Regions from separate parts of the Vreelandella hamiltonii genome, predicted to be linked through region 3. Evidence: predicted binding sites of a transcription regulator. Region 3 holds the regulator's gene; each other region holds the start of a gene.

Region 1 (7,197 bases), on a different contig from region 3:
CCAGATAGGTTTCCAGCTTTCTGACATGCTGGCTGACGCCTGGCTGCGTCATTTCAAGGCGTCGTGCGGTGCGCGTGAAACTGCCCGTCTCCACCAGCGTGATAAAGGTACGAAAGTATTGAGCGTTGAACATGGATTCCCGGCAACTTCATCATTAACGGTCACTGTCACAGTGAGGATCACCAGGGCGCCTGGAATGGATGCCTACCGGCGCCAAGCCTCTAGCCTAGCATAAAAAACGACCGCCTCGGGCACGGGTGCCCGTAGCAGGGCAAGGCAGCTGAACGTGAGAGAGCAGCATGCTAGTATGCCGATTGGTCATGATCATACTCAGGGATAGTCCATACAATGACGCAACCTTCAGCACCCCGCGCCACCATTTCCAGCATTATTTCTCCCGAAGGCAGCCTGGAAGTACTGTCTCAGCATGAGGTCAATCGCCTCAAGAGCACCTCGAAAAGTGGGTTGCATGACTTGTTGCGCCGCTGCGCCCTCGCCGTGCTCAACTGCGGCAGCCCTACCGATGACAGCCTGGCCCTTCTCGAAGCCTACAAGGATTTCGACATCGAAGTGCTGCAGCAGGATCGCGGCATACGCCTGAAGCTCACCAACGCGCCAGCGGAAGCCTTCGTTGACGGACGCATGATACGCGGCATTCGTGAGCACCTGTCGTCGATCATCCGCGACATCGTCTACGTCTATAACGAGATCCAGCATCATAATCGCTTCGATCTCAGCACTGGCGAAGGCACCACCAATGCCGTGTTTCACATTCTGCGCAAGGCGGGCACGCTGAAGCCGGGCCGCGACCCGAGCCTGGTAGTGTGCTGGGGCGGCCACTCGATCTCCCGTGAAGAGTACGAATACACCAAGGACGTCGGCTATCACCTGGGTCTTCGCGATCTGGACATTTGCACCGGCTGCGGCCCGGGGGCCATGAAAGGCCCCATGAAAGGTGCCAACGTCGCGCATGCCAAGCAGCGCCGCAAGGAAGGCCGCTACCTGGGCATTTCCGAGCCTGGCATCATCGCTGCTGAAGCTCCCAACCCGATCGTCAATGAGCTGGTGGTGATGCCGGACATCGAAAAGCGCCTGGAAGCCTTCGTGCGCCTGGGCCATGGCATCATCGTGTTCCCCGGTGGCGTGGGTACCGCCGAAGAGATCCTTTACCTGCTGGGCATTCTATTGCACCCCGGCAACCAGGACACTCCCTTCCCGCTGATCTTCACCGGCCCCGCCAGTTCCGCCGCGTACTTCGAGAAGATCGACGAGTTTCTGGTCTACACCCTGGGTGAAGAGATCCGCCGCTTCTACACCATCATCACCGGGGACCCGGCGGCCGTGGCGCGCAAAATGCGCGATGGCATCCACCAGGTCAGCGAGTTCCGCCGCCAGCACCAGGATGCGTTCTACTACAACTGGCGCCTGACCATTGCCCGCGAGTTCCAGGCACCCTTCGAGCCTACCCACGAAGCCATGCGCAGCCTGGCGCTGCACCGCCAGCAGCCCACCCACGAGCTGGCAGCCAACCTGCGCCGCGCTTTTTCGGGCATCGTGGCAGGCAACGTGAAAGAGCCGGGCATTCGGGCCATCGAGGCTCACGGGCCTTTCGAACTGACCGCAGAGCCCGAGCTGATGCAGCGCCTGGACGACCTGCTCGGCTCTTTCGTGGCCCAGGGCCGCATGAAACTGGACGGGCAGCCCTACACGCCCTGCTATGTGCTCACATAAGCCCATGTACTCAAGTAATCTAAGTAACGCCGCATGATCGTCGCTTTCCTGACGCTGATGGCCGCGGGGATCATCAAGGGTGCCATCGGCTCTGGCGTACCGGTCATCGTCATTCCCGTGCTGACCATGCTGTACGACGTCAAGCTGGCCATTGCCGTGCTGGTGGCCCCGAACCTGTTCAGCAATGCCCTGCAGGTCTGGCAGTACCGCCACCATCTGCTGCCGCATCGCTTTCTGCTCTGGTTCGGCCTCTCCGGTGGGCTGGGCATCGTGATCGGCACCTGGGGGCTGGTGGTGCTGTCGCCCACGCTGCTGTCGCTGGGCGTGGCGGCTGCCATCGTGCTCTACCTGGCCATCAAGCTGGCCAACCGCAGCTTTACGCTGCCTTTCCCACTGGCGCAGCGCATCGTGTTGCCGGTGGGGCTAGTGGCAGGCGTGCTGCAAGGTGCGGCGGGCATGTCCGCCCCGGCGTCGGTGACCTTTCTTAACGCGATGCGCCTGGAGCGCCCGGTGTTCATCGGCTCGATTTCGGTGTTCTTCGTGGCGATCACGCTGGTACAGATCCCGGCTCTGCTCAGCGCCGGGATTCTCACCTGGGAGCGCTCGTTGTACAGCCTGGCTGCCCTGCTGGTCATTCTGGCAGCCATGCCCCTGGGCGCCAGGCTGGGCAAACGCCTGCCGCATCGCTGGTTCGACAGGCTCATCATGTGCCTGTTGGCCACGATTGCCATCAAGATCGTCGTGGATGCATTGATGGCCTAGTCTATACTAGGGCATGATCGCGGCCGAACCGTACTCGGCATTCATGTCATGTATACTTCTTGACTCTTTATCTCTGACTTCAGCACCAAGGAAAGGAGCGACCCATGGAAATGATCAACCAGTTGAGCGATGGCAAGGCCAAAGCCTTTGCCAAACACTGTTTTGAAAGCTATTCCCCGGAAGAACTGAACGCGGCGGCGGCGGGCAGTCCTGACAAGGACCAGGCCGACCACTGGGGCATTACCGAAGGACAGTGGCAAGAAGCCGTGACAGCGGCCCTTGCCGACCATAAAGCCCAGAGTGACTGAACACCTCTTAACGCTCTGACGTTGCCGCTGCCTGCCCATGGCAGGCGGTGGCACTCACCTCCTCCGGCGCAAGATGCTTTTCTCCACCTCGACCACGCCATACACGGCCATGCTTCCCACCAGAATGGCAAGCCAGTGGTGAGCAGCCAGCCCCTCGCTGACCAGCACGAACTGCATGAAGGGTAAGTAGGTGAACCCCAGTTGCAGCAGCAGGACCAACCCGATGGCAACCCACACCGGCCGACTGCCAAACACGCCTTTCCAGGTCAGCGTGCTGTTGAGCAAATAGCGGCTGTTGATCAGGTAAGCGGCACTGCCCGCCACCAGCATGTTGACCGCGCCCGTGCGAGCCAACGCTTCGCTACCCCCCTGCCCCAGAATCCAGTTGAACATACCGAATACGCCCACCAGCAGCAGTAGCGATACGAACACCACCCGCCAAAGCAGAAAGAGATCCAGCAGCGGCGCCTTTGGGTCCCGGGGCGGGCGCTGCATCAGATCCTTCTCGCCAGATTCGAACGCCAATGCCAGGCCCAGCGTAATGGCCACCACCATGTTCACCCAGAGCGCCTGCAGCGGAGTCACCGGCAGGCTCGTGCCCGCCAGCACGGCCAGCATGATGGCCAGCCCCTGGGCACCATTGGTGGGCAGAATGAAGGTAATCGTCTTGCGGATATTGTCGTAAACCTTACGCCCTTCTTCGATGGCGTGGACGATGGTGGCGAAGTTGTCGTCGGCCAGCACCATTTGAGAGGCATCCTTGGCCGCTTCCGTTCCTTGAATGCCCATGGCGACACCCACATCTGCCCGTTTGAGCGCCGGGCCATCGTTGACCCCATCACCCGTCATGGCGCACACGCCTCCACGCGCCTGCATGGCCTTGACCAGCCGCAGCTTGTGCTCTGGCGACGCCCGAGCAAACACATCCACCTCCAGAATGATCGCTTCGAGCTGCTCATCGGTCATGGCCTCCATTTCACGCCCGGTCAAGGCCCGCTCGGTGTGCTGAAATCCCAACTGCCGGGCAATGGCCAGGGCGGTGGCAGCATGGTCTCCGGTGATCATCACCGGGCGAATACCGGCGCGCTGGCAGCGTTTCACCGCCTCGATGGCCTCTTCACGGGGCGGGTCCAACAGCCCTATCAACCCCAGCAGGCGCAACCCCGACTGCACATGAGGGTGGTCGAGCTCAGCGTCTTCTTCCATTGCCTTCTCGGCAATCGCCAGCACCCGCAAGCCTCTCGATGACAGCGCTTCGATATGCGCCTCCCACTCGCTGGCCACCAGCGGGGCTTCGCCTGCATCGGTGATCACATGGCTGCTCATTTCGATAATGCGATCCGGCGCGCCCTTGACCAGCAGCCGCCGCCCACCCTCAAGGTCATGCAGCGTGGCCATGTACTTGTGCTCTGATTCAAAAGGAATCGCATCGAGACGCGGGTACTGCTGGCGCAACGCCAGGTGGTCGAGCCCCGCTTTCTCGGCAGCCACCACCAGCGCGCCTTCGGTGGGGTCGCCAAAGATGCGATAGCGTTCATCTTCCTGGTGCAACTCGGCATCGTTGCACAGCACGCTGGCCAACAGGCAACGCTGCAAGGCAGGCTCATGGGCCAGTCCATTGCACTGCTCCTCGGCGGCCGCTCCTTCCCGGCATAGCTTGCCATGCGGGGCAAAGCCGATACCCTCGAGCGTGAAACGGGCATCCTGCAGCCAGATGGCCTGGGCTGTCATCTCATTACGGGTCAGCGTGCCGGTCTTGTCGGAGAAAATGGTGGAAATCGAACCCAGCGTTTCCACGGCGGGCAGCCGCCGGATGATGGCCCGCCGCCTGGCCATGCGCTGAACGCCCAGCGCCAGGCCAATGGTTACAATCGCAGGCAGGCCTTCGGGAATGGCCGCTACCGCCAGGCCCACGGCCGCCATGAACATCTCGCCCAAGGGCTGCTGATGCAGCCAGGTACCCAGCAGCGCCGTGATCCCAGCGGCCAGCAGGATAAACACCGCCAGCACTCGGCCAGCTCTATCCAACTGCTGTAGCAATGGCGTCTTGATCTGCTCGACACTGCGCAGCAGCTCGGAAATCTTGCCAATTTCCGAGCGCCCTCCGGTCGCCACCACCAGGCCACGGGCATTCCCCTGCACGACCAGCGTGCTGGCAAACGCCATGTTCGAACGCTCGGCCAGCTCGGTATCGTGGGCCAGCGGCGCGGGCTGCTTATCGACGGGCACCGACTCACCGGTCAGGGCAGCCTCATCGGTTTTCAAGCGCCGTACTTCCAGCAGCCGAACATCCGCAGGCACGCGATCCCCGCTCTCGAACAGCACGATATCCCCCGGCACCAGCGCTTCGGCGGGCACCGTGGTACGCTGGCCATCGCGCAGCACGTTTGCCTGGGGAGACAGCATGTTGCGAATACTGTCCAGCGCCTGCTCGGCCTTGCCTTCCTGGAAAAAGCCGATCAAGGCAATGATCAACACCACGCCCACGATGGCGGCCGCATCAATCACGTGGCCCAGCAGAGAGCTGGCCACCGCCGCGACCACCAGAATCAGCATCAGGATATTGGCAAACTGCGCCAGCAACCGCTTGTACCAGGGGCGCCCCTGGGCCTGCTCCAGGCGGTTTTCTCCATACTGAGCCAAACGCGCCGCTGCTTCTTCGCGGCTCAAGCCTTCACGGGTCGCCGACTGCTGCGCCAACGCTTCGTCTACCGATAGCCAATGCCATGCCTCGGGCGTTGCAGCCTGCTTGCCTGTGCGACTCATCCCTGCCTCCTGGTCGATGCTCTCGAGTAGGTATCTCACCTTGCACCAGAGCATACCGTACCCAGCTACGCAGGATGCCTCCCACCGCTAAAAGCTTGACTTGCATCAAGAGCACCCAAACGCCAGCCTATTTAATCTGCATCATGCAACCTGGCAAAGTGCTGTACTAGACTGTCACGCAGCCCAACAGCAAACGCCGACGGCGCCACATCCCACAGAGTACGTCAAAGGATTGCCACACAGAGGAGGTGCTGCATGGAGAAAGCGGTCATCGACATCATTCGAGAGAAGGAAGGCCTACCCGACAGCATGAGCGACAGCGACATTGTGCGTGAGTACAAAGGCACCTATACCGCGGCCCGCGCCGCCATCAGCGTGGACCATAAGCCGCTGGATCAGGTGATGGCCGATACCATGGCCAAAATACTGCCCTTCATGCGCCATGATCGAAAGAAGAAAAAGTGAACCAACGAAAAAAGCCGCTGCAATGAATGCAGCGGCTTTTTCGATATTGGTCGGAGTGACAGGATTCGAACCTGCGACCTTTGCAACCCCATTGCAACGCGCTACCAAGCTGCGCCACACTCCGATGCCCGTTGGCTTTCGCTTCAGGACGGTGCGTATACTAGCGCTTTATCAGCCAAATGAAAAGCCCTTTTTGCGCTTTCTTTTCAAATGCTTGCCGTGCTGCGCTGAAAAGCACCCATCAGGCTAGCGATCCGCGCTTGCCAGCAGCGTCGCCATGGCATCGTACACGCCGGGGGCGGTTACCAACAGCTGCTCAGGGAAAAGGTCGGCAGGAATGCCTTCCGGCACCTCGACCAAATGCCCCACGCGTGCACCGGCTTCCCGGGCGATCACCCAACCTGCCACAAAATCCCAGGGGGATACGGTTTCGTAATAGGCATCCAGGCGCCCACAGGCGATGTCGCAGATATCCAGCGCCGCCGCTCCGTTGCGCCGGATGTCCTGGCAGTGGGTCAGTACGGCTTCGAAACGCGGCAGCAGAGCCTTGCGGGCCTGCTTGTCGTAGGGAAACCCAGTACCGACCAGCGTGCTGGCCAGCGTTTCGGCACCGCTGGGCTGGATAGGCCGCTGGTTGCAGTAGGCCCCCAGCCCCTGGGCAGCGCTAAAGGTTTCATTCAGAAACGGTGCGTGAACGACGCCCACCTTGCCCACGCCCTGCTCGATCCAGCCAATGGACACCGCCACATGGCGCTGGCCCTGGGCAAAGTTCACCGTGCCATCGATAGGGTCCACGACCCATAGTTGCTCGGCGGGATGATAGAGCGCCTGTTCGGGGCTCAGCTCTTCGCTAAGCCTTGCCTCACCGGGAAAGTGCTCTTCCAGGCGCTGGCTGATTCGCTGGTCGACAGCGACATCGACATCGGTGACCAGCTCCATGCCGTCTTTAAGCCGTTGGGCGAAGTTCTGCTGTTCGCGCGCCTCGCGGATCATCTGCCCCGCCTCTTCGGCGATGGTAATTGCCAGCGCCAGGCGCGCTTCCAGGGTATACGCTGCCATCAGGTTGCCTCTTCTAACGAACGATGGATGAGTCAATAGAGAGATCAGCATAAGCGCTAGCCGATGGCATTACCATGAACGCTCGCTCAAGCGACTGACCTCAACA
Region 2 (7,197 bases), on a different contig from region 3:
AGGGAACTCGACATCGATACTCCGCCATACCCTTTCCGGCGCCCTGCTTGACGGCTCGAGCCGTGGCCAGCCACTGGCCACGCCGAACCGGCAGGGAAATTAACAACAAGATCAACGTGCCTTGGCCACGCACCGCCAAGGCGCTGACGCTGTCGGAGTCAGGAATGTACGAAAGAGCGGCCAGCACGCGCGGGCTTTCGTAGGTGACCTGACTCCGTTCTGACGAACTGGAGAAGTGTTATGGCTACTGGTGTTTGGATTAGCTTGCTTGGATATTTTGCGCTCATGATCGCCATCGGCATCTATGCCATGCGCAAAGCGACCTCTTCCTCGGAAGATTACATGTTGGGGGGCCGTACTCTCAGCCCGCAGGTCGCGGCACTCTCGGCAGGGGCCTCCGATATGAGCGGCTGGCTGCTGCTGGGCTTGCCCGGGGCCATGTTCGTGTCTGGGCTGGGCTCTGCCTGGATCGGCATTGGCCTGCTGGTGGGCGCACTGCTCAACTGGATACTGGTCGCGCCTCGTCTGCGCGAGCAGACCATTCATTACGGCAACGCGATTACCATTCCGGCGTTTCTGGCCAACCGATTCCCGACTCGTGCCCTGGCACTGCGCACCGTGTCGGCCATCGTGATCGTGATCTTCTTTGCCGTGTATACCGCCTCGGGCCTGGTAGCCGGTGGCAAGCTGTTCGAAACGGCCTTCACCGGAGTGTACAACTTTGGCGACATGAGCAATTACGCCATGGGCGTCATCATTACCCTCGGCGTGGTGCTGATCTATACCGTGGTAGGCGGCTTCCTGGCCGTGAGCATGACCGACTTCGTGCAGGGCTGCATCATGATGCTGGCCTTGATCATCATGCCTGCGGTGGTGCTGTTCGGTGACGGCGGCGGTGGTTTCTCACAGGCGTCGGAGACGCTCAACAGTGTCGATCCCACGCTGCTCTCCTGGACCACGGGGCTGACGTTCGTAGGCTGGCTGTCGGCGGTGACCTGGGGCCTGGGCTATTTTGGTCAGCCGCATATCATCGTGCGCTTCATGGCCATTCGCTCACAAGAAGACGTGCCTGTAGCGCGTAACATCGGTATGGGCTGGATGCTGGTCTCGCTGATCGGTGCCGTGTCGCTGGGCTTGGCGGGTCGCGCCTTCGCAGTGCGTAACGGCATGGACATCCAGGATCCTGAAACCATCTTCATCGTGCTGGCCAATCTGCTCTTCCACCCGCTGATCACCGGCTTCCTCTACGCGGCGCTGCTGGCAGCTATCATGAGTACCATCTCCAGCCAGCTGCTGGTGTCCTCCTCTTCGCTGACGGAAGACTTCTACCGCCTGTTCCTGCACAAGAATGCCACCGAGCAGCAGTGCGTGGCGGTGGGCCGTGTGTGCGTCGTGCTGGTGGGTATCGTGGCCGCCATCATTGCTTCCAATGAAGACTCGCAGGTGCTGGGGCTGGTCAGTAACGCCTGGGCAGGCTTTGGCGCTGCCTTTGGTCCGCTGATCATCCTCGCGCTGATGTGGCCGCGCACCAACGGTGCAGGCGCATTGGCCGGCATGATCGTCGGTGCCGCCACCGTGATGATCTGGATTTCGCTGGGCTGGAGCGGCTCCTTCATGGGCGGCCCGGGTGTCTACGAAATCATTCCCGGATTCATCGCCTCCTTCATCGCCATCCTGGTCGTCAGCAACATGACCGCCGATGCCGGTGAGTACCAGCACATCGAACGCTGATCCTGACCATTACGCCTGGCGACGATTTTTAGCCACGGCTCTTGGCCAGCATGCCACCCTCACCGCCTGCTTCGGAAGGCGGTGAGCATCGGCAAGCAGTCATCCGAGACCTCCTCGTCAAGGCCCCGCCTTGCAGGAGGTCTCTTGCATTGTTGGCCGCTTGCGCACCGCTCTTTGCCTCAGGTCAATAACGCACCGCTTCTGGCTGGTTATAGTGGCGCCATGGATCGCGAACCACTCACCCTCATCATGGTCAGGAGCAACATTATGCGCCCGTTCAAACCCTCTCTTCTCATCGCTGCCAGCATGGCCGCTGCAACGCTGGCCGCCAGCAGCCAGGCCTTTGCCTACGGCGCAGGTGACTTCTTTACCCGCGTGGGCGTGGCACAAGTGACACCCAAAAACGACAACGGCGCCTTGGCCAACGGCGCACTGGCGGTGGACGTTCAGGACAAGACCGACTTCGCCTTTACGCTGGGCTATCGCTTTCACGATAAGGTGGGCGTCGAACTGCTGGCCGCACTGCCCTTCAAGCACGACATTGCCCTGAACGGCGAGAACCTTGCCTCGACCAAGCACCTGCCACCCACCCTGACGCTGCAGTATTACCCGCTGGGCGGCACCCAGGCACGGGTTCAGCCCTACATTGGCGCTGGTATCAACTACACGCGCTTCTCGGACGAACAGCTGGCGATTGGTGAGTTGGATCTGGACGACTCCTGGGGTCTGGCAGGCCAATTGGGTATCGACCTGCTGATCGACGACAACTGGGCGCTCAACGCCGCCGCCTGGTACCTGGACATCGATACGGACGCCACGGTGAACGGCGCCGCAGCGGGCACCGTCGAAATCGACCCCATCGTGGTCATGGCGGGTCTCAGCTACCGCTTCTAAAAGATACGGAGCTACCCATCAAACCGAACAGGCCCGGGGCATTAGCTCCGGGCCTGTTCGGTTGAGAAGCACGACAGCACCGCGCTGACGGCCACCTGTTCAGTTGTCTGTCACCAGTTGGTCGACTCTTTCCATGGCGCGAATCACCAGCACCTGGTCGCTGGCGCGCACTTTTTCCTGCATCAGATAAGCGGCCATGGCGGGCGCTACCTCACATTTGGCGGGCAGGGTCGCCTGAGCTTCTACCAGCGCGGTCAACCGGGACACGAACACATAGCGCACCCACTGGGGCAGCGACATGGTATCCACACAAAAGGGCTCCTGACTGGCAAACGCACTCGCCTCTGGAAGGGGGGTTCGCCATAGGTTGGCGGCTTTCATCGCGGCTTCAAGCTCGAGAAGCGCGGTTTGAAGCTGTTGATGGACGCTCATAAACAGTCTACTCATAAGGAATGGTCGGCGTGATTATCCCAACTCTGTGTGTAACTTGCCACCGAGAGGCATGGCCAACGCGTTTATGCACAGATTCACAGAAAACCTGCAAGAGACTGTGGATAAACTATGGAAAGGTGTCGCAACGGCTACTCCCACGGGGCCTGGGGAATGTTGTTCACTTTTTGACCACTTCGACGATAAGGTATGGTTTTATCAATGGTTACGGCTGACAGTGACCGAGCATCAAGGTAGAGTGCACGCTTGAAATGCGGAAGGATGTCATGCAACCAATTACTACCCTCGACGAGTTCTTTATCCGCAGCGGTGCCGACGTGACGCTCTACCATATGGGGCGTCGTGTGGTGCCCTGCTCGCGGGATACCCTGCGCGGCTTCGAGCAGGCCGAACACGCCTGGCCCGAGCCCTGGCTGGGTCAGGCGCGTCTGGGCATCGTGTTTCGGCTGGGTGCGATGCCTGAACCGGCTATTTGGTTCCTCGCCCTGCCCTTGGACGAGCAGGGCATGCTCTCGCCTGCACAGCGGGATGGCTTCATCAATCGCTTGCTGGAAACTCTGGGGCGTAATGCCCTGGCGTCAGAGCAGACATTGTCAGCTGACGCCAGCGCTGGCGTAGACGACCTGATGAAGGACAACCCGCTGGCCTTCACGCCCGACGTCACCTTTCAGGCCATGCTCAATGCCCGTGCCACACTGCACCTGGGGCTACCTGCCAGCCAGCATCTGGAACCGGTAGAAGCGTATCTGAGTGGCCAGCAGTCGATCGATTGGCAAGCGCTCGGCGTGCAGGGGCTGGCTGACTTTGCGGTGCGCATGGACGACGATGCAGCCAGAGCGCTGGCCGAACGGCTGTCTTACCTGCCCGCCAGCGTTACGCGTGCGCTATGCTACTGCCTCGAGCACCAGCCTTTGCCAGGCTGCCTGCTGGAAGCGCTTCAGGCGCGTGGCGAGCAGGCGGCCAGCGAGGGAGACGTGGAAACCGTGTGCGCCTGCGTAAGGGCTGTCGGCAGCTCACCAGAACCCACGGTAGGCGATTGGTACACGAGCTTGCTTGAGGATAGCGCTGCCTGCGGCCCTGACCTGATGGCTGCCATGGCCGGGCGCGGCTGGCAACTGCTGGAAGACGAGACACGCCTGCCGCTGTTCCTGAACCGACTGGCCGAAGACGAGCGTGCCGATTTCTCAGCCGTCGTGCGTGATATCGCCCTCGTTCCCAGGCTACGCTTGCCTGTCATGTTGACCCTGCGTGACGCACCTGTCGGTTCACCCATGCACGCACGCCTGGCAGGCCTGATGCCGCGCCGCGCATAAATTCGTAACAGGTGACGGTCATCATGCTGTTCTTCCAACTAGATGTCAGGAGTCAACCGTGAAGGAATTACCCTATCAGGCCAAGGCCGTGATTGGCCGCCGTGAAATGGTCACGCTGACCGACCTTGGCCTTCACCTGTGCTGCAAGGCCGATACCGGCGCGCGCACCTCTGCCCTGCATGCCGAAGAGATCGAGACGGAAGAAGACGCCCATGGGCAGCTGTGGGTCAGTTTCGTGACACATAGCGGGGGTCCCGACACCCCTGGGCATCGTTATCGTCTACATTTACATGACAGAAGACGGGTGACCAGCTCGAATGGGCACAGCGAATGGCGCTACGTCATTCGCACACAGATGGAACTGGGCCAGCTCAGCTTCCCCGTCGAACTTACCTTGACCGACCGCAGCAATATGCGCCACCCCATGCTATTGGGCAGGCGCGCCATGCGTCGTCTGTTAGTCGCACCCGGCGCTGCCTTTTTGCACGGCGAGCCTTGAATATACTTAACACGCCTTTCCTGTTTTGGCCCGGAGCCCTGCATGCATATTGCCCTACTTTCGCGTAACCGCAATTTATACTCGACCCGCCGCCTGGTCGAAGCCGCCGAGCAGCGCGGCCATACGGCTCGTGTCGTGGATACGCTGCGCTGTTACATGAGCATCGCCTCTCATCACCCCTCGATTCATTACAAGGGGGCCGAGATCGAGCCCTTCGATGCGGTCATTCCCCGCATTGGCGCCTCGGTGACTTTCTACGGCTGCGCCGTGCTGCGCCAGTTCGAAATGATGGGCACCTACGTGATCAACGACTCGGTCGCTATCACGCGCTCCCGCGACAAGCTGCGCTCGCTGCAGCTACTTTCCCGCAAGGGGCTGGGGCTGCCCATCACGGGGTTTGCCCACTCGCCAGACGACATTCCCGACCTGATCACCATGGTCAAAGGGGCGCCGCTGGTCATCAAGCTGCTGGAAGGCACCCAAGGCATTGGCGTGGTACTGGCCGAGACCAACCAGGCTGCCGAGTCGGTGGTGCAGGCGTTCATGGGCATGAAGGCCAACATCATGGTGCAGGAGTACATCAAGGAAGCCAAAGGCGCCGACATTCGCTGCTTCGTGATTGGCGACAAAGTCGTGGCGTCCATGAAGCGTCAAGCGGCCGAAGGCGAATTTCGCTCCAACCTCCACCGTGGCGGCACGGCCAGCGTGATTCGCATTACCCCTGAAGAGCGCTCCACCGCCATCCGGGCAGCCAAGGCCATGGGCCTGCGCGTTGCCGGTGTCGATCTGCTGCGCTCCAACCATGGGCCGGTGATCATGGAGGTCAACTCTTCTCCTGGGCTGCAGGGAATCGAGAGTGCCACGGGCAAGGACATCGCGGGCATGATCATCGAACATATCGAAAAAAACGCAACGCCTGCCCGAAAAGCGCCCCCCAAGCCTAAAGGCTAACGTCCAAAGGTAAAAATAATCCGCATTAGGGGTGGCAAATCAACGCTGCCACCCCCACAATCTGCGTCACCGAAGGAGGTAGACGCTCATGTTTCTCGACAATCGCCAAGTGGCGATGGACAGCGTGCTGGAAGCGCTGGCCGATAGCATTGATTATTTCCAGGACAATATCGAACGCCTGCGCCCCTCGCTGCGCGACGCGCTGAAGCCTCACTACACGGCTCGACTGAAACAGATGCGCAAGCTGCAGGAGTTGGCCCGTGCCCATCTGAAAATGCTTCCCAGGGATGCCGACGTGGAGCGCGATGACTTTCTGTGGCTGTGGAGCCGCCTGAAAAGCTTCGTGGGCAACGATAGTCAGGTTCTGATCAATGAACTGTTGGAACAAGAGCGTGTCTTGATGCAAGCCCTCTCGACCCTGTTTACCCATCCGCTGCCCGACCCCATCGAACCCGTTGTGGAAGAGTGCATGCAGGGCTGCCGTAAATTGATCCGCGAGCTGTATAGCCTGCAAAAGCGCAAAGCTCGCCGCTAAGCGCTCCTTTCGCGCACCTTCAAGGAGCCGCCGACGGCTCTAGCTGCCGCGCTGGCTCTCCGAGCAGAGGGAGTTCCGGATAGAGCAGGCGCACGCCTTCCAGGTCGATCAGCACATCAGTGGTCACGGGTGGCGGCTCCAGAGGCAATCGATCACGGCTCAGCACGATAGGCTCGGCCGGCCCCAGAAAGTGAGGCTCCCTGCCCCACAGGTACAGATCCCCTAGCGTCGCCATACGCGCCAGCCACTCACGCACCTTGAGCCGCCACTCGCCCGCCGAGGGCTGCTCTTCGGCCACACAACCCGTCACGTCCATGCCCAGCGAGCGGCCGATAAAAATCGCTCGTGGCAAGTGCCAGCTCTGGGTCACCAACAGCGCCTGCTCCAACTGAAACACATGCCGCGCTCGCACCATGGTGTCGTAGGTACTGAAGCCCGCGAAATCCATGGTCAACCTGTCGGCCGGCACGCCTCGTCGATAAAGGTCGCGCCACATGGCTCTGGGCTCGTTGTAGGCCTGGGTGCGGTTATCCCCGGAGAGCAGCAGATGCTGCACGCGCTCATCGGCTATCAGGCGCGCCGAGGTGCGCATACGCGCATGAAAATGAGGGTTACGCAGCCCGCTACGTGTCCAGTGAGAGGTGCCAAAAACGATAGCGACATCCGTTGGACGGCACTCTTGCAGCTGCGTATGGATATAGCGTGAGGTGCTCAGCAGTACCCAGGCGTTGCCTGCCGCCAATAGCAAAGCCGCCAGCAGCACCATGGCTACCAGCGACAGCAGACAACGTTTTACCCAACGAAATAACAGGCTGTGCATCCAG
Region 3 (7,197 bases):
TTCAGGCCCGACATGTGAAGAGCCATACCGGTAGCGGCCTCGAGGGTACTCTTGATGGTGCCGTCTGGCGGTTGGGCAAGCCCGACTTCGCCAGCCAGCAAAGCATCGCGGTGCCGGGCAGCGGACAGTGGCTGCTGCTGAGCGAAGATCACCAGCCGCGCGCCTGGTTCAAGCTGCATGACGGCATTCGGGAAGACGCCGCGCAAACCGTGGCGGCCCTGCAAGCACGCGGTCTGGCGGTGGAGCTGCTCTCCGGGGATACCCGGGAAGCCGTGGAAAGCCTGGCCGATCAGCTCAATATCGAGACCTGGCACGCGGGCCAGTCCCCCGAGGACAAGCTGAACCGGCTGCGCGAGCTGCAGACCCAGGGCGAACGGGTGGTGATGATTGGTGATGGCATCAACGATGTGCCCGTGCTGGCCGGGGCCGATGTCGCGATTGCCATGAACGGTGCCACCGACCTGGCGCGTACCCGCGCCGATGCAGTGCTGATGAGCCCACGCCTGATGCGCATCCACGATGCCGTGGATATTGCCCAGGCCACCCGCCGCATCATGCGTCAAAACATGATCTGGTCGGTATGCTACAACTTCTCGGCCTTGCCGCTGGCCGCCATGGGGCTCATTCCGCCCTGGCTGGCCGCCATCGGCATGTCGCTGAGTTCGCTGGTGGTGGTGGGCAACGCCCTGCGTCTATCGCGTTGGCGCAGCGCTCCACCCCCCAGCATCGCCCCCGCCACACCGGTGACTGCATGAGCATTCTGTACCTGTTGATTCCGCTATCGCTGATCCTGCTCGGCCTCGCGGTCTGGGCCTTCTTCTGGGCGGTGAAGCACGACCAGTTCGAAGACCTGGAAGGCCCTGCCCACCGCATCCTGTTCGATGACGACGACAACGACCTGACCCCCGAACAGCGCGCCGAGCGAAACAACAGGGCCAGGCCGCCTCGCGACCAAGAGCCCCCGCCATGAACCCGACCGGGCTGGACCTGCCGCCGCTGCTGGCGGCCTGGGTATTTGGCCTCATGGGCGGGGCACACTGCATCGGCATGTGTGGTGGTATCATGAGCGCCCTCACCTTCGCCGTGCCGCCCAGCATGCGCCACCCTGCTCGTCTGAGCGGGCTGCTGTTGAGCTACAACCTGGGGCGTATTCTCAGCTACATGGTGGCCGGTGCGCTGGTGGCCGCGCTGGGCACGCTGGTCTCGCTCTCCCCGGCCGCCCGAGTGGGCTTGCAGGTGGTGGCGGCGGTCATGCTGATTCTGATGGCGCTGTACATCGCCAACTGGTGGAAAGGCCTGCTCCGAGTCGAGGCCGCCGGGCGCTACCTGTGGCGCTATCTCGAACCTCTGGGCCGACGGTTGATGCCCGTCGTGCACCTGCCCCAGGCGTTTGCCCTGGGCGCCATCTGGGGCTGGCTACCCTGTGGGCTGGTGTACTCCATGCTGGCCTGGAGCCTGGCCACGGCCGACCCGCTGCAAGGCGCTTTGCTGATGGGCGCCTTCGGACTGGGCACGCTGCCCGCGCTGCTGGCCACCGGCCTGGCGGCTCGCCAGATGGGCCACCTCATTCGCCACCCCGCCACGCGTACCGTGGCTGCCTTGACCATCATCGGCTTTGCCCTGTGGCAACTTTGGTCGCTGCTGCCGACGGCGCATCACTCATAGCTTGATATAGCTCAACGCTTTGCCCGCTTCGATGCCTTAGCATGCAAGCATATGTCGGCCGGTGGCCCACCACCTGGCTACTTTGCCCTGTTACCACGGAGCGTCTCTTCATGCCCCTTGCCTCTGCTGCCACCGCAACTCCTCACCTCGCAGCGGCCGAGCCCCCTGCCTGGGACGAGGCCCTGCTGCGCCGTTACGATACCAGCGGCCCACGCTATACGTCCTACCCCACAGCACTCTCCTTTGACGCAGGCATCGGTGCCGACGACGTCACTGAAGCCCTGGCGCGCAGCAATGACAGCCAGCGGCCGCTCTCCCTGTACGTGCACGTGCCCTTTTGCCGCAAGATCTGCTTCTACTGCGCCTGCAACAAGATCGCCACCAAGAACACCCAGCTGGCCGAGCCCTACCTGTCGCGCCTCGATCGTGAAATGGTGTTGACCTCGCGCCACCTGGATACTCGGCGGCCCGTGCAACAGCTGCACTGGGGCGGTGGCACACCGACATTCCTGACCCTGGCGCAAATGAGCGACCTGATAGACAGGCTGGACGCGAGGTTTGGGCTCTCCAACGCTTCTGACCGCGATTACGCCATCGAGATCGACCCCCGCGAGGCGGATGTCTTCACCCTGCGCCACCTGCAGTCGCTGGGCTTCAATCGCCTCAGCCTGGGCGTCCAGGACCTGAACCCCAGGGTGCAGGCGGCCATCAACCGCGTGCAGCCCAAGGTCATGACCGAAACCCTGATGGACGAAGCGCATCGGCTGGGCTTTCGTTCCCTCAATCTGGATCTGATTTACGGGCTACCGTTTCAGACCGAGCAGAGCTTTGCCGACACGCTTGGCCAGGTCATCGACCTCAACCCGGCCCGCTTGTCGGTGTTCAATTACGCCCACATGCCCAGCCGCTTTGCCCCCCAGCGGCGCATCAGCGAAACAGACCTGCCCAGCGCCGACGAGAAGCTGGCGATCCTGCGCACCACCATCGAGATGCTCACTCAGGCAGGCTACGTGCATATCGGCATGGACCACTTTGCCCGCCCGGACGACAGCCTCGCCCAGGCCCAGCGCCAGGGCACTCTGCAGCGTAACTTCCAAGGCTACTCCAGCCACGCCCAGTGCGACCTGATTGGCCTGGGCGTTTCGGCCATTTCCCGTATCGATGATCTGTATGCCCAGAACCCCACCCAGCTGGCCGCTTATGAAGCGGCATTGGATGAAGGTCGGCTGGCAACCGTCAAAGGAGTACGTTTAAATAAGGACGACCTAATACGGAGAGACGTCATCGAGCGCCTGATGTGCGATATGGAAATTGACCTGGCCAGCGTTGGCCAACGTTGGCACATCGACGCGCCCGCCTACTTCGCCAGCGCGCTGGAGCGCCTGCAGCCCGCCGAGCGGGATGGCCTGCTGCAGCGCGAAGGGAACCGCCTGCGGGCAACACCGACCGGGCGGCTGCTGATTCGCCACCTGGCCATGGCGTTCGATGCGCGCCTGCCGGGGCAACCCTCCCAGCGTTACTCGAAGATCGTATAAACGGCACCTTGAGACATCCACCCCCTGACCCTATGATGGCTAATGAAAAGGGAGAACAACATGCCATATCCTGCCAGCCAACGACGTTCACTGCTGCAAGAGGCGCGCTGCCAGACCTGCAGCCTCAGCTCGCTGTGCCTACCGCTCGCCCTGGAGCTGGAGGATATGAGCCAGTTCGACGCCATCATCCGCCGCCGCGCACCGCTCAAGAAGGGCGAACCGCTGTTTCGCCAGGGCGATGCGTTCACCAGCGTCTATGCGGTACGTTCCGGCAGCCTGAAACAGGTGACCAGCGAAGGCAACGGCAACGATCAGTTGACCAACTTCTATCTGCCCAGCGAGCTGGTGGGGTTGGATGGTATCGATGAAGAGCAGTATCCCGGCAGCGTGATCGCCCTGGAAACCACCACGGTGTGCGAGATTCCTTTCGACCGCCTGGACACCCTATCGGAAGAGCTGCCGGAGCTGCGCGGCCAGCTTTACCGCAGCATGAGCAAAGAGCTGCGTGATGATCGGCGCATGATGCGCCTGCTATCGCGCAAGACCGCCGACCAGCGGCTGGCCAGCTTCCTGATTACCCTCTCTGATCGCTTCCGGAGACGCGGCTACTCGCCCTACAGCTTCCGGCTCTCCATGTCTCGCGCCGACATGGGGAACTACCTGGGGCTGGCCGTCGAAACCGTCAGCCGTATCCTGAGCCGCTTTCAGCAACAGAACGTAGTGGCCGTCTCGGGCCGAGAGGTCAATATTCTCGACCTGCAGCGGCTCATCACCCTGGCCGAAGAAGAGGAGCAGGCAATCAGCTCACGTTGAACGCCTGAATCCGCCCTTCCATCAGCGCCGCCTGTTTGGCTTCCAGCCCGACGAAGTCGAACAGCGCCCGGTCGGCCAACTGGGAAGGCGCTACATTGGTGACGGCCTTGAACATGCTCTCCAGCCGCCCCGGGTGCTTCTTGTCCCATTCGGCCAGCATGTCCTTGACGATCTGACGCTGCATATTGGGCTGCGACCCGCACAGGTTGCAGGGAATGATCGGAAACTCCATCAGCCGTGAGAACTCGGCAATGTCCGCTTCCTTGCAGTAGGCCAAGGGGCGGATCACGATGTTCTTGCCGTCGTCGGACAGCAGCTTGGGCGGCATGGCCTTCAGGGTTCCGCCAAAGAACATGTTGAGAAACAGCGTCTCGAGGATGTCTTCCCGGTGGTGGCCCAGGGCAATCTTGTTGGCGCCGATCTCCTCGGCAAACCCGTAGAGCGACCCGCGACGCAGTCGCGAGCAGAGCGCGCAGGTGGTCTTGCCTTCCGGGGTTTTCTCCTTCACCACCGAATAGGTATCCCGCTCCAGAATGTGGTACTCCACACCCAGCTGATCCAGGTAACGGGGCAGCACGTGCTCGGGAAAGCCCGGCTGTTTCTGGTCGAGGTTGACCGCCACCAGGGAAAAATTGACCGGCGCATTGCGCTGCAGATTGCGCAGGATTTCCAGCATGGTGTAGCTGTCCTTGCCGCCCGACAGGCATACCATGACCCGATCCCCCTCATCGATCATGTTGTAATCGATGATGGCGTTGCCCACTTCACGACGAAGACGCTTCTGCAACTTGTTGAATTCGCGCTTCTGTTTGGCATCCTGAAGTTCAGGCTGCTGTTCAGACGCCGCTTTGGTGGCACGCGTCGCCGAGGAGGGGTCGAAAAAATCAGGTGATAACATGGTCGTTGTACTGCCGATGGGTGAAGGAGCAGCGGCTATTCTACAAGACTCGCAGGCGCGACCCAATACAAACCCATCGTCGGCCTCTGGCCACACCGAGCGGCAGCGCGTCGGCTCACACCGTGAAAAGGCGCTCACTCTGCAGGCGTTGATAGAGCAGCGCCGCCGCCGTGGCCTCGCTATGCACCGAGGGCCAGGCCAGCGGCAGAGACCAGCATGACAGCGCTTCGTTGATGCTCGGGCCGACCTCCGCCTGGGGATGCAAACGGCGTAGCTGACGAGCGTGCAGCCTGGCCAGGTCGACCTGAGCATTGGGTAGCCCAAACCCCAGCGAGGCCTTGAACATCCGGCCAAGCGGCGCCAGCAGGGCATCCAACTGCCACCCCACCACGGGCCGATTACCGATAAACTCCGCCAGCGCTTCGATCCGAGCTCCCGAGTCAACTGACGAAGCCGGTGCGTCGTCTCGCTCCTGACGATGAGGCATCTGTTCGCCTTTCGTGGTCAGCGTGTCGCTCCAGGCATGGCTGGTCAACACCCGGCGCGGCGTCAATACGACAGCGGCCACGCGCAGCTCGCCCGGGCGAGCCTGGCTTTCACGACACGCCAACGCCACGGCTTCTTCGCCCATATAGGGCTGAAATAGCCAGCCATGCGGCGTGTCCGCGAACCGCCGTCGATCGCTTTCACGCTGCACCAGGGTTCTCAGTGAACCGCTCAAGAGACCCACGTGCCTATCCAATAGCCGCATTCCGCTCACGAATACTCCAGATGATAACGATGGGAAAGCCGCTGCTTGAAGTCCTTGACGATGTGCAGCGCTTCGCGCAGCAGGTCGCGCTCCAGCGATGAAAGCTCCTGGACCACGACCCGGTTGGTGCGTTTGCCGGTATCGGCATCGCGGGCGCACGCGCTTTTCAGCTCCTGCAACTGCTGCTTCAGACGCAGCTCGGTAAACAGCGCCAGCGCCTCACCCAGGTCGTCGGCAAAGCGGCGGTCCAGACGGCCATCAGCGGCCAAGGCATCGAGCCGATCCAGCGTAGAGGTCGCCTTGATGCGCCGCTCCAGCGCCATGGTGCGCACTCCATGAACAATCGGAAAAATGCCGCCTTTCTTGATATCGATGCCGTGCTGGGGCTTTTTCAGCGAGCCAAACAGCGTCAACGGCGTCGAGAAACGCAGCGCCGCGCGGGCGAAATAGGAGAGCAGCAGCTCATCATGGGAACAGCGCGCAAACAGCGCCTCGCGCACACGGTCCAGCAGCGCGGGGTTGCCCGCGACGCCGTGGGCATCCAGCAAAATGGCCAGCTTCATCAGACTGTCGCCATCCCGGGCCGACACCCACCTGGCGATGTTCGACTCCCACGTCGACACCGTGCCCACCCACTCAGGGTTACACACCATGATATTGCCAGGGCACGGCGGGTAGCCCAGCTGCACCAGCGTCTCTGACAAGGTGTTCATGCACTCGGCCACGTCCGGCCACTGGCAATCGTCAGCCAGGATCAGTCCGTTGTCCTGATCGGTTTTGAGAATCTGCTCGCCACGCCCCTCACTGCCCATGACCATCAGGCAGCTTTGCGGGTGGTACTGCTCGGGCACGGTCAAGGTCCACGCCTTGCTCATGATGCGGCCATTCAACGCGGCCAGCAGGTCCATGGCAAAACGCAGCTTGACCCCCTGGGCCATGAGCGCCTTGACCAGCTCGGGCGTGCGCTGACTGGCCGATGCCAGGGCAGGCAGGCTATCGGCTTGCTCCACTTGCAAGCTCACCACATAGCTACGGCTGGAGAAGAACCCCAATACATCCGTCAGCTCCACCACCCCTTGCACCTGATCCTCTTCCATCACCACCACCCGCGAGACCTGATGGCGGGTCATGGTGATCAAGGCATCAAACAGGTACTGCCCAGGAGCAACGGTGACCAGTGACCGATTGGCCAGTGACGCCACCGGGGTCTCCAACGAGGCGTTTTCGAGCACCAGGCCATTGAGCAGGTCCGTCTTGGTGACCATGCCCGGCCCGTCGTCGGTGGCCACCAGCAGGCTGTCGGCATGGCTATCTTTCAACTGTTGGACGGCCTGTTGAACAGAGGCCTGGGCATCCATCATCAGCGGCAAACGCATGCACTCGCTCACCCGGGCCAACATGAACCCTGCCATGGTGACTCCCCCATCGGCACGCTTTTCGGTCAACAGGCGCGCCTTGTGAGACAGCGACTGTTTGAAGAATTGCTCGAACGCCGGGTAGTGCCGACACAGCTGGCTGAACAGCGCCTTGGGCAT
Region 4 (7,197 bases), on a different contig from region 3:
ACCAGTTGCTCGATCGACCACGCCAACCCGACCACCAGCAAGATCGTCTGAGCGCCGGACAGCACGCCGAAGCACGCCGCCAGCGCCAGCCGAGCACGCTCACGACGAGCCAGCGTGCTCAGCCAACGGCGCGGCGTCAACGAATTCGACTGGGCCGCAGGAGGGGCCATGAATCAGTGGTACCCTTCGCCGACGCGCACCTTGCCGCGGAAGACCCAGTAGGTCCAGGCGGTGTAGGTCAGGATGATCGGAATGACGAACAGCACACCGATCAGCAGGAACAGCTGAGATTCAGGGGCGGAGGCGGCATCCCACAGCGTGTAGTTGGGGGGCACGATGATCGGCCACTTGCTGACGATCAGCCCCAGGTAGGTGAACACGTAGATGCCGATGGTGGCCACGAAGGGAATGCCCTCGTCACGACGTTTCACGGAGCGATACACCATGAAGGCCGACAGCAGCGCCAATGCCGGGAACACCCAGATCAGCTGCAAATGACCGAACCAGCGCTCCCAGACCACCGGATTCACGAACGGAGTCCAGATGCTGATGATACCGAAGACGCCCAGTACCAGCGCCAACAGCAGCGGCGTGATCTTGTAGGCCCACTCCTGAATATGGCCCTCGGATTTCAAGATCAGCCAGGTGGCTCCCAGCAACGCATAACCTGCCATCAGGCCGAAGCCGGTCAGTACCGAGAATGGCGTCAGCCAATCGAAAGCGCCACCTGCAAAGGCAAAGTTTTCGACATGAAATCCTTGAATGTAAGCACCGACCACCGCCCCTTGAGCGAAAGCGGCCACGCCGGAGCCCCAGCAGAAGGCGCGGTTCCACCAGCGACGATTGCGCCGGGACTTGAAGCGGAACTCGAAGGCCACCCCCCGGAAAATAAGCCCCGCCAGCATCAAGAACACGCCAATATAGAGTGCGGGCAGGAAGACCGAATAGACCAGCGGGAAAGCTCCGAGCAAACCGGCACCCGCCAGCACCAGCCACGTCTCGTTGCCGTCCCAGACCGGCGCCACGGAGTTCATCATCACATCTCGGGCGTCTTCGTCCGGGGCGAAGGGATACAGAATCCCAAGCCCCAGATCGAAACCGTCCATCAGCACGTACATCATCAACCCGAACCCGATGATGCCTGCCCAGATTATCGTCAGATCAAACATTTCCATGTCTCAGTTCCTCACCGGGTCGACATCGTCATCAAAGGGAGTTTCCGTGGCCGACAGTGGACGCATGGGGCGTCTGAAATTGTCGCCTGCCGTTTCACGCTCTTCCTTGGGCAGCATGCCGTTACGCACCACGCGGGTCAGATAGTAGATACCGGCATAGAACACCACCGCGTACACCAGCACGTAGCCCACCAGCGTAAACAGCGCCATGGGGCCGGTCAGCGAAGGCGTAACGCCTTCCGCATGGGTCATCATGCCGTATACCAGCCATGGGGCACGTCCTGACTCGGTCACGATCCAACCTGCCAGCACGGCGACGAACGGCATGGGGATCATGTACACCAGCGTCTTGAGGAACCCGGTGTGCTGATGGAATTTGCCTTTGCGACGCAGCAACAGTCCTGTCAGGGCGGTGGCAATCATCAACAGACCTATCCCCACCATCACGCGGAACGCCCAGAAGACGATCCAGACCGGTGGCTGCTCTTCAGGAGCAAATTCATTCAGCCCCTGAATAACCCCATCCGTAGAGTGGGTCAGGATGAGGCTGGCAAGATTGGGAATGCCGATTTCAAAGCGATTGGTTTGGGCTTCCTGGTCCGGGATGGCGAACAGCAGCAACGGAACGTTGCCAGAGGTTTCCCAATGCCCTTCCATGGCCGCCACTTTGGCCGGCTGGTGCTCCAGAGTATTCAAACCATGGAAGTCCCCCACGACCGCCTGGGCTGGCGCCAGAAACAGCAGCAACCAAAGGCACATGGAAAGCGCTCGACGGTTGGCTTCCGGGTCGCGACCACGCAGCAGGAACCAGGCACTCACACCGGCCACCACGAAGCCACCGGTCAGGAAGGATGCCATGGCCATGTGCGCGAAGCGGTAAGGAAAGGAGGGATTGAATATCGCTTCGGTCCAGGAAACCACGTGGAACCGATAGTCGATGAGCTCTACCCCTGCCGGCGTATGCATCCAGCTGTTGGCAGAAAGAATCCAGAACGACGAAATGAACGTACCGATCGCCACCATGATGGCAGCAAACAGGTGCACCCCTTGTGGCACCTTGCCTCGGCCAAAGAGCAGGACACCGAGGAATGCCGCTTCAAGGAAGAAAGCGGTAACGACCTCGTAGCTGAGCACCGGCCCGAGGAAGTTGGACGCTGCCTGGGAGAAGTTGCTCCAGTTGGTGCCAAACTGGAAAGACATGACGATCCCGGAGACTACGCCCATGCCGAAAACCACGGCAAACACCTTGGTCCAGAACAGTGCCAGGCGGTCCCAAGCGGGGTTGTTGGTCTTGAAGAACAGCCCATGAAGCAGCGCTATGTAAGACGCCAGTCCGATGGTGAAGACCGGAAAGATCGCATGAAACGATACAACGAAGGCGAACTGCATTCGCGATAGTACAAGGGGGTCGAGTTCCATCACACGCTCCTAAGACCTGGATCAATATCCCATCAATGGGTTACACAAGCTTAGTTGAGCCTTAATGGCACCGCATTTTAGTTATAAGCACTAAGCTTATTCTTTAGCTGTGTTGCATTTTAACGCTTCGACACCCGTTATACAGCGCAAGTTTGCCCAAAAAGCTGTGTCGCATTGACGCATGCCATTCAGGCAAACTGCTCTTTTTCAATTAAAAAAAGTCATGTCATCACCACCAGACTGACCATGTAGCCGGTGTAGGCGACAAACAGGGAAAACAGCACGCCACCCTCCAGACGATTGATCCGCCGCGGACGGCCACGCCAGGAGAATGCAAACAGCACCATCATCAGCGTCATGAAGGTCATCACGCTCCAGTCACGCACCAGCACCTCACGACCTGCTTCGATAGGCGTGATGACACCCGCCAACCCTACCACGGCCAAACTATTGAACAGATTGGAGCCCACCACGTTGCCCAGCACCATATCGTGCTCTTTGCGCCTCAAGGCACTGATGGACGAGGCAAGCTCGGGTAGCGACGTACCGACGGCCACCACCGTCAAACCGATGATGAGATCGCTGACACCAAATCCTACGGCAATTTCTACCGCGCCCCACACCAACAGACGCGAGCTGGCTACCAACAGCACTAACCCCACCAGCGTCCACATCACTGCCATACCACGTGACAGCGGCTTGCTGTCCAGGCTCTCCGTCACTTCATCGGTCAGTGCATCCGCCTGATGACGCCGTGACTGGATGATACTGACCGTAATGAAGATCCCCAGCGCGGCCAGCAGCAACACTGCCTCACCGCGGGAAATCCAGCCATCCATCAGCATGTAACCGGTCAGCAGCATGACCGCCACCAATAGCGGCATCTCCTTGCGAATAACGCTGGAGTGCACCGCCAGCGGCGCTATAAGTGCCACAAAACCCAGCACCAGCCCTATGTTGGCAATATTGGATCCGTAAGCATTGCCAACCGCCAGCCCGGGATTACCCTGCATGGCCGCCAGCACGGAGACCATCATTTCAGGGGCCGACGTTCCGAATCCGATCACCAGCATACCGATCAGCAGTGGCGACAACCCCAACCACCGCGAGGTAGCAGCAGCGCCATCGATAAATTTTTCAGCACTCCAGATCAGCAGGAGGAGCCCTACCACCACTGCTACAAAGGCAAGCAACATTTCGGTTCCTTAATGTCATCGTATTAGGCACTATCGCGGCTGCATCCTTGTCGAACCGGGAGGCGGGGTCAAGCACCGAGTTCAAGAGAAGCGAGGTGTCCCTGATTTGACACTCACGTCTCGGCTCTATATTGATTTAAAATGCGCCAACTATCGAGAGTTTGCTATTACCTGATGTCTCTTTCATGAAACGACCCACCCTTTCCATGCATACCCCCGCCGTGGACTGCACGCCCCCCGAGGCACGCGTCCAGCGCAGGCGGCTGCGCGCCTGCCATGAGTGCGACTGGGTCTCGGCCCTGCCCCCTTTGGGCTCAGGTGAGAAGGCCTCCTGCCCACGATGCTCCCATGTGCTGGTCAAGCGCCACCGCTACCCCGCGCAACGTAGCATGGCACTGGCCATTGCCTCACTGGTGGCACTCATCCTGGCCGTTTCGTTTCCTTTCGTCAGCTTCAGCGTAGGCGGTATCGGCAACCGCATCGAGCTGACCCAGACGGCCACGGCGCTGATCAATTTTCATCAGCCTGTCGTGGCCATCGCAGTGATCATGACCATCGTGGTACTGCCTGCGGTCTACCTGACGGGGGTCATCTGGCTGCAGTTCGGGCTACTGCGCGCCCGCCCGCTGCCATTGAGTCGTGATATCGCTCGCTCACTGGCCCACCTGACCCCCTGGATGATGGCCGATGTATTCATCATCGGCGCGCTGGTCAGCCTGATCAAAGTGGCCGGCATGGCACAGATCGAGCTGGGCATCTCCTTTTGGGCCTTCTGTGTGTTCGCGATCCTGCTACTGATGACCACACAGTCCATCGACGCGGACTGGATGTGGTTTTCATTGGAGGGCGAGCCATTGGCACCGGAAGGCACCCTGACGGGTGCCACGGCGGCGAGCCAGAACGTGACGGGCTGCCCCACCTGCGGGCTGGTCAACCGCCTGGACAAGGGCCATGGACGGTGCGTTCGCTGCCACGAAAAATTGCACACACGGCTTCCGTACAGCTTGCAGCGCACCTGGGCGCTGCTCTTTGCTGCGGCGATCATGTATATTCCTGCCAATGTCTACCCCATCATGACCACTACCAGCCTTGGCCATACGGCACCCTCGACCATCATTGGCGGTGTCGTGCAGCTTCTGCAAATGGGGTCATGGCCCGTGGCTGCGGTGATTTTCATTGCCAGTGTCATCGTGCCTGTCGGCAAATTGGTCGCGCTGGTATGGTTATGCCTGATGATCAATCGCAGCGACGAGCTCAACGCCAACAGCCGCACGCGGCTATATCGCATCACCGAGTTCATTGGCCGCTGGTCCATGGTGGATGTATTCGTGGTAGCGATTCTCGTTGCCCTGATCCGTGCCGGTTCGCTGATGTCGATCACCCCCGGCCCCGCAGCACTCGCTTTTGGCGCCGTGGTCGTGCTGACCATGCTGGCCGCCATGACGTTCGACTCACGCTTGATCTGGGACTCCCCGACACCACGCCCTGCCCGCCGCACGACGGCCACCAAGGACGCTATTGATGGCTAATGATGTAACCCCCAACACCGATACTGACAACGAACTACACCGAGCCAAAGCCTCTCGACAGACACGGCTGTCGCCCATCTGGATCGTACCGCTCGTGGCCGTCATCATTGGCCTGTGGCTGGTGTATGACAACTACACCAGCCGTGGCACCTTGATCACGTTGACCATGAGCAACGCCGAAGGCATCGAGGCAGGCAGCACCTTGATACGCAGCCGCAACGTCGAGATTGGTCGCGTACAAAGCGTGCGCCTGTCGGACGACCTCTCACAAGCCGTGATGACCGCCCGAATCCAGCCTGAAGCCGAAGCCATGCTCAGAGAGGACAGCCGATTCTGGGTCGTCAAGCCGCGCATTGGCCGCGAAGGCATCAGCGGCCTGGGAACCGTGCTATCCGGAGCCTACCTTCAATTGGAGCCCGGCCAATCGGACGAACCGAGAAGGGAGTTCTCCGTCAGCGACGTGCCGCCGGTGGCCACGGCAGGTCAGGCCGGACTTCAGATCAGCCTGGTCAGCCAACTGGGCAACTCCCTGCGCGTCGGCGACCCGGTTTCCTATCAGGGCTACACGGTTGGTCGCGTCGAAGACACCCGCTTCGATGCGGATTCGCGCACCATGTATCACCAGGTTTTCATCGAAGAACCCTATTCCCAGTTGGTGACCGACAGCACCCGGTTCTGGACGGCCAGCGGCGTCGATTTTCGCCTGGATGCCAATGGCTTTCGGGTCAATGTCGAATCGCTCGAAGCATTGCTGGGCGGCGGTGTGACCTTTGGCGTGCCCGAAGATCTGCCCATGGGACGACCCGTTGAACATAACGCGCGCTTCAATCTTTACGCCGATGAAGACGACGCCCGCGAAGGTACCTTCAACCGCTACCTGGAATACGTGCTGCTGGTCGACGACACGGTGCGTGGTCTTTCCCGCGGAGCGCCAGTGGAGTTTCGCGGCGTGCGCATCGGTACCGTGGCAGCGGTACCCTGGAATTTTACCGCGCCTCAGCCAGATTCCAGAGCGCGGTTCGCGATACCGGTACTGATTCGCATCGAGCCACAACGGCTGGGCATCGAGAATTCAGATATCGATCTGGAAGATTGGGACAATCGCTTCACCAGGATGTTTGGCCTGGGACTGCGCGCATCGCTGAAAAACGGCAGTCTGCTCACCGGTGCCTTGTTCGTCGATCTGAACTTCCAGCGCGACCTGGCCGATGAATACATAGCGGAAACTTTCTCGGAACGGACGGTATTCCCCACCGTCGCCGGTGGCTTTGCCCAGATTCAGGGGCAGATTACCGATCTGCTGGAAAAGCTCAACGCACTCGAGGTCGAACCACTACTGGCAGGTCTGGACCGCAATTTGCAAGCCTCAGAGCATGTGCTAAACGAAGTGCGTGACGTCAGCCGTTCGATCAACGAACTGTTGAGCGACCCGGATACTCGCGCGATTGGCGGCAATTTGAACAGCACGCTGGAAGAGCTGCGCAGCACACTGCAGGGGGTATCGCCGTCGTCGCCCGCCTATCAGGAGCTGACCACGGCCATCGAGCGGCTGGACCGCCTGATGCGAGACCTGCAGCCGCTTACGCGTACGCTGAATGAAAATCCTCGCGCCCTGCTGTTCGATAACCTCGACACCCAGGACCCGACGCCCCGCGCCCCGCGCTGACAGGAGAGATCATGATTCAACCTTTTACACGACTGCTGATCATTGCCGCTGCCTGCATGGCCCTGACCGCGTGCGCAAGCAGCGTCACTCCCCCAGCTCGCTACATGCTGCCCAGCCCCGCGGCCAGCAGCGCCCCTAGCCAGCCCACGGGCACGCTGGCCATCCGCGCTCCACGCTTGGCGCACTATCTGGACGTGGATGGCATCGTCATG

What was found. Region 3 encodes FNR, which switches genes on or off when oxygen is low (the NO sensors DNR and NnrR bind a similar motif). Its sites were predicted from a motif close to TTGATNTANATCAA; they were not measured.
Region 1: IE061_RS09760 (cation-translocating P-type ATPase) is a predicted target of FNR. The motif match lies at 5,663-5,676, and genes of this name have one in related genera.
Region 2: IE061_RS15750 (OmpW/AlkL family protein) is a predicted target of FNR. The motif match lies at 1,906-1,919, and genes of this name have one in related genera.
Region 4: IE061_RS14575 (cytochrome ubiquinol oxidase subunit I) is a predicted target of FNR. The motif match lies at 2,606-2,619, and genes of this name have one in related genera.

What each region holds. Positions count from the first base shown of each region.
Region 1 covers NZ_BMXO01000008.1:66,475-73,671, reverse strand. Annotated here, with positions in the region: gene IE061_RS09780 (LysR family transcriptional regulator) at 1-133, opposite strand, end outside; gene ppnN (nucleotide 5'-monophosphate nucleosidase PpnN) at 349-1,731, shown strand; gene IE061_RS09770 (sulfite exporter TauE/SafE family protein) at 1,765-2,493, shown strand; gene IE061_RS09765 (hypothetical protein) at 2,598-2,801, shown strand; gene IE061_RS09760 (cation-translocating P-type ATPase) at 2,856-5,567, opposite strand; gene IE061_RS09755 (hypothetical protein) at 5,823-6,032, shown strand; tRNA gene IE061_RS09750 (tRNA-Pro) at 6,080-6,156, opposite strand; gene IE061_RS09745 (inositol monophosphatase family protein) at 6,279-7,091, opposite strand.
Region 2 covers NZ_BMXO01000018.1:32,864-40,060, reverse strand. Annotated here, with positions in the region: gene putP (sodium/proline symporter PutP) at 241-1,731, shown strand; gene IE061_RS15750 (OmpW/AlkL family protein) at 1,999-2,625, shown strand; gene IE061_RS15745 (YqcC family protein) at 2,725-3,057, opposite strand; gene IE061_RS15740 (DUF3549 family protein) at 3,342-4,388, shown strand; gene IE061_RS15735 (ATP-dependent zinc protease family protein) at 4,447-4,887, shown strand; gene rimK (30S ribosomal protein S6--L-glutamate ligase) at 4,930-5,838, shown strand; gene IE061_RS15725 (hypothetical protein) at 5,927-6,373, shown strand; gene IE061_RS15720 (SanA/YdcF family protein) at 6,393-7,193, opposite strand.
Region 3 covers NZ_BMXO01000002.1:143,217-150,413, reverse strand. Annotated here, with positions in the region: gene IE061_RS04060 (heavy metal translocating P-type ATPase) at 1-755, shown strand, start outside; gene ccoS (cbb3-type cytochrome oxidase assembly protein CcoS) at 752-970, shown strand; gene IE061_RS04050 (sulfite exporter TauE/SafE family protein) at 967-1,665, shown strand; gene hemN (oxygen-independent coproporphyrinogen III oxidase) at 1,776-3,200, shown strand; gene fnr (fumarate/nitrate reduction transcriptional regulator Fnr) at 3,261-4,013, shown strand; gene ttcA (tRNA 2-thiocytidine(32) synthetase TtcA) at 4,000-4,911, opposite strand; gene IE061_RS04030 (3'-5' exonuclease family protein) at 5,027-5,641, opposite strand; gene IE061_RS04025 (DUF294 nucleotidyltransferase-like domain-containing protein) at 5,668-7,197, opposite strand, start outside.
Region 4 covers NZ_BMXO01000015.1:97,475-104,671, reverse strand. Annotated here, with positions in the region: gene cydD (thiol reductant ABC exporter subunit CydD) at 1-170, opposite strand, end outside; gene cydB (cytochrome d ubiquinol oxidase subunit II) at 174-1,175, opposite strand; gene IE061_RS14575 (cytochrome ubiquinol oxidase subunit I) at 1,179-2,594, opposite strand; gene IE061_RS14570 (calcium/sodium antiporter) at 2,816-3,790, opposite strand; gene IE061_RS14565 (paraquat-inducible protein A) at 3,976-5,319, shown strand; gene pqiB (intermembrane transport protein PqiB) at 5,312-6,985, shown strand; gene IE061_RS14555 (PqiC family protein) at 6,997-7,197, shown strand, end outside.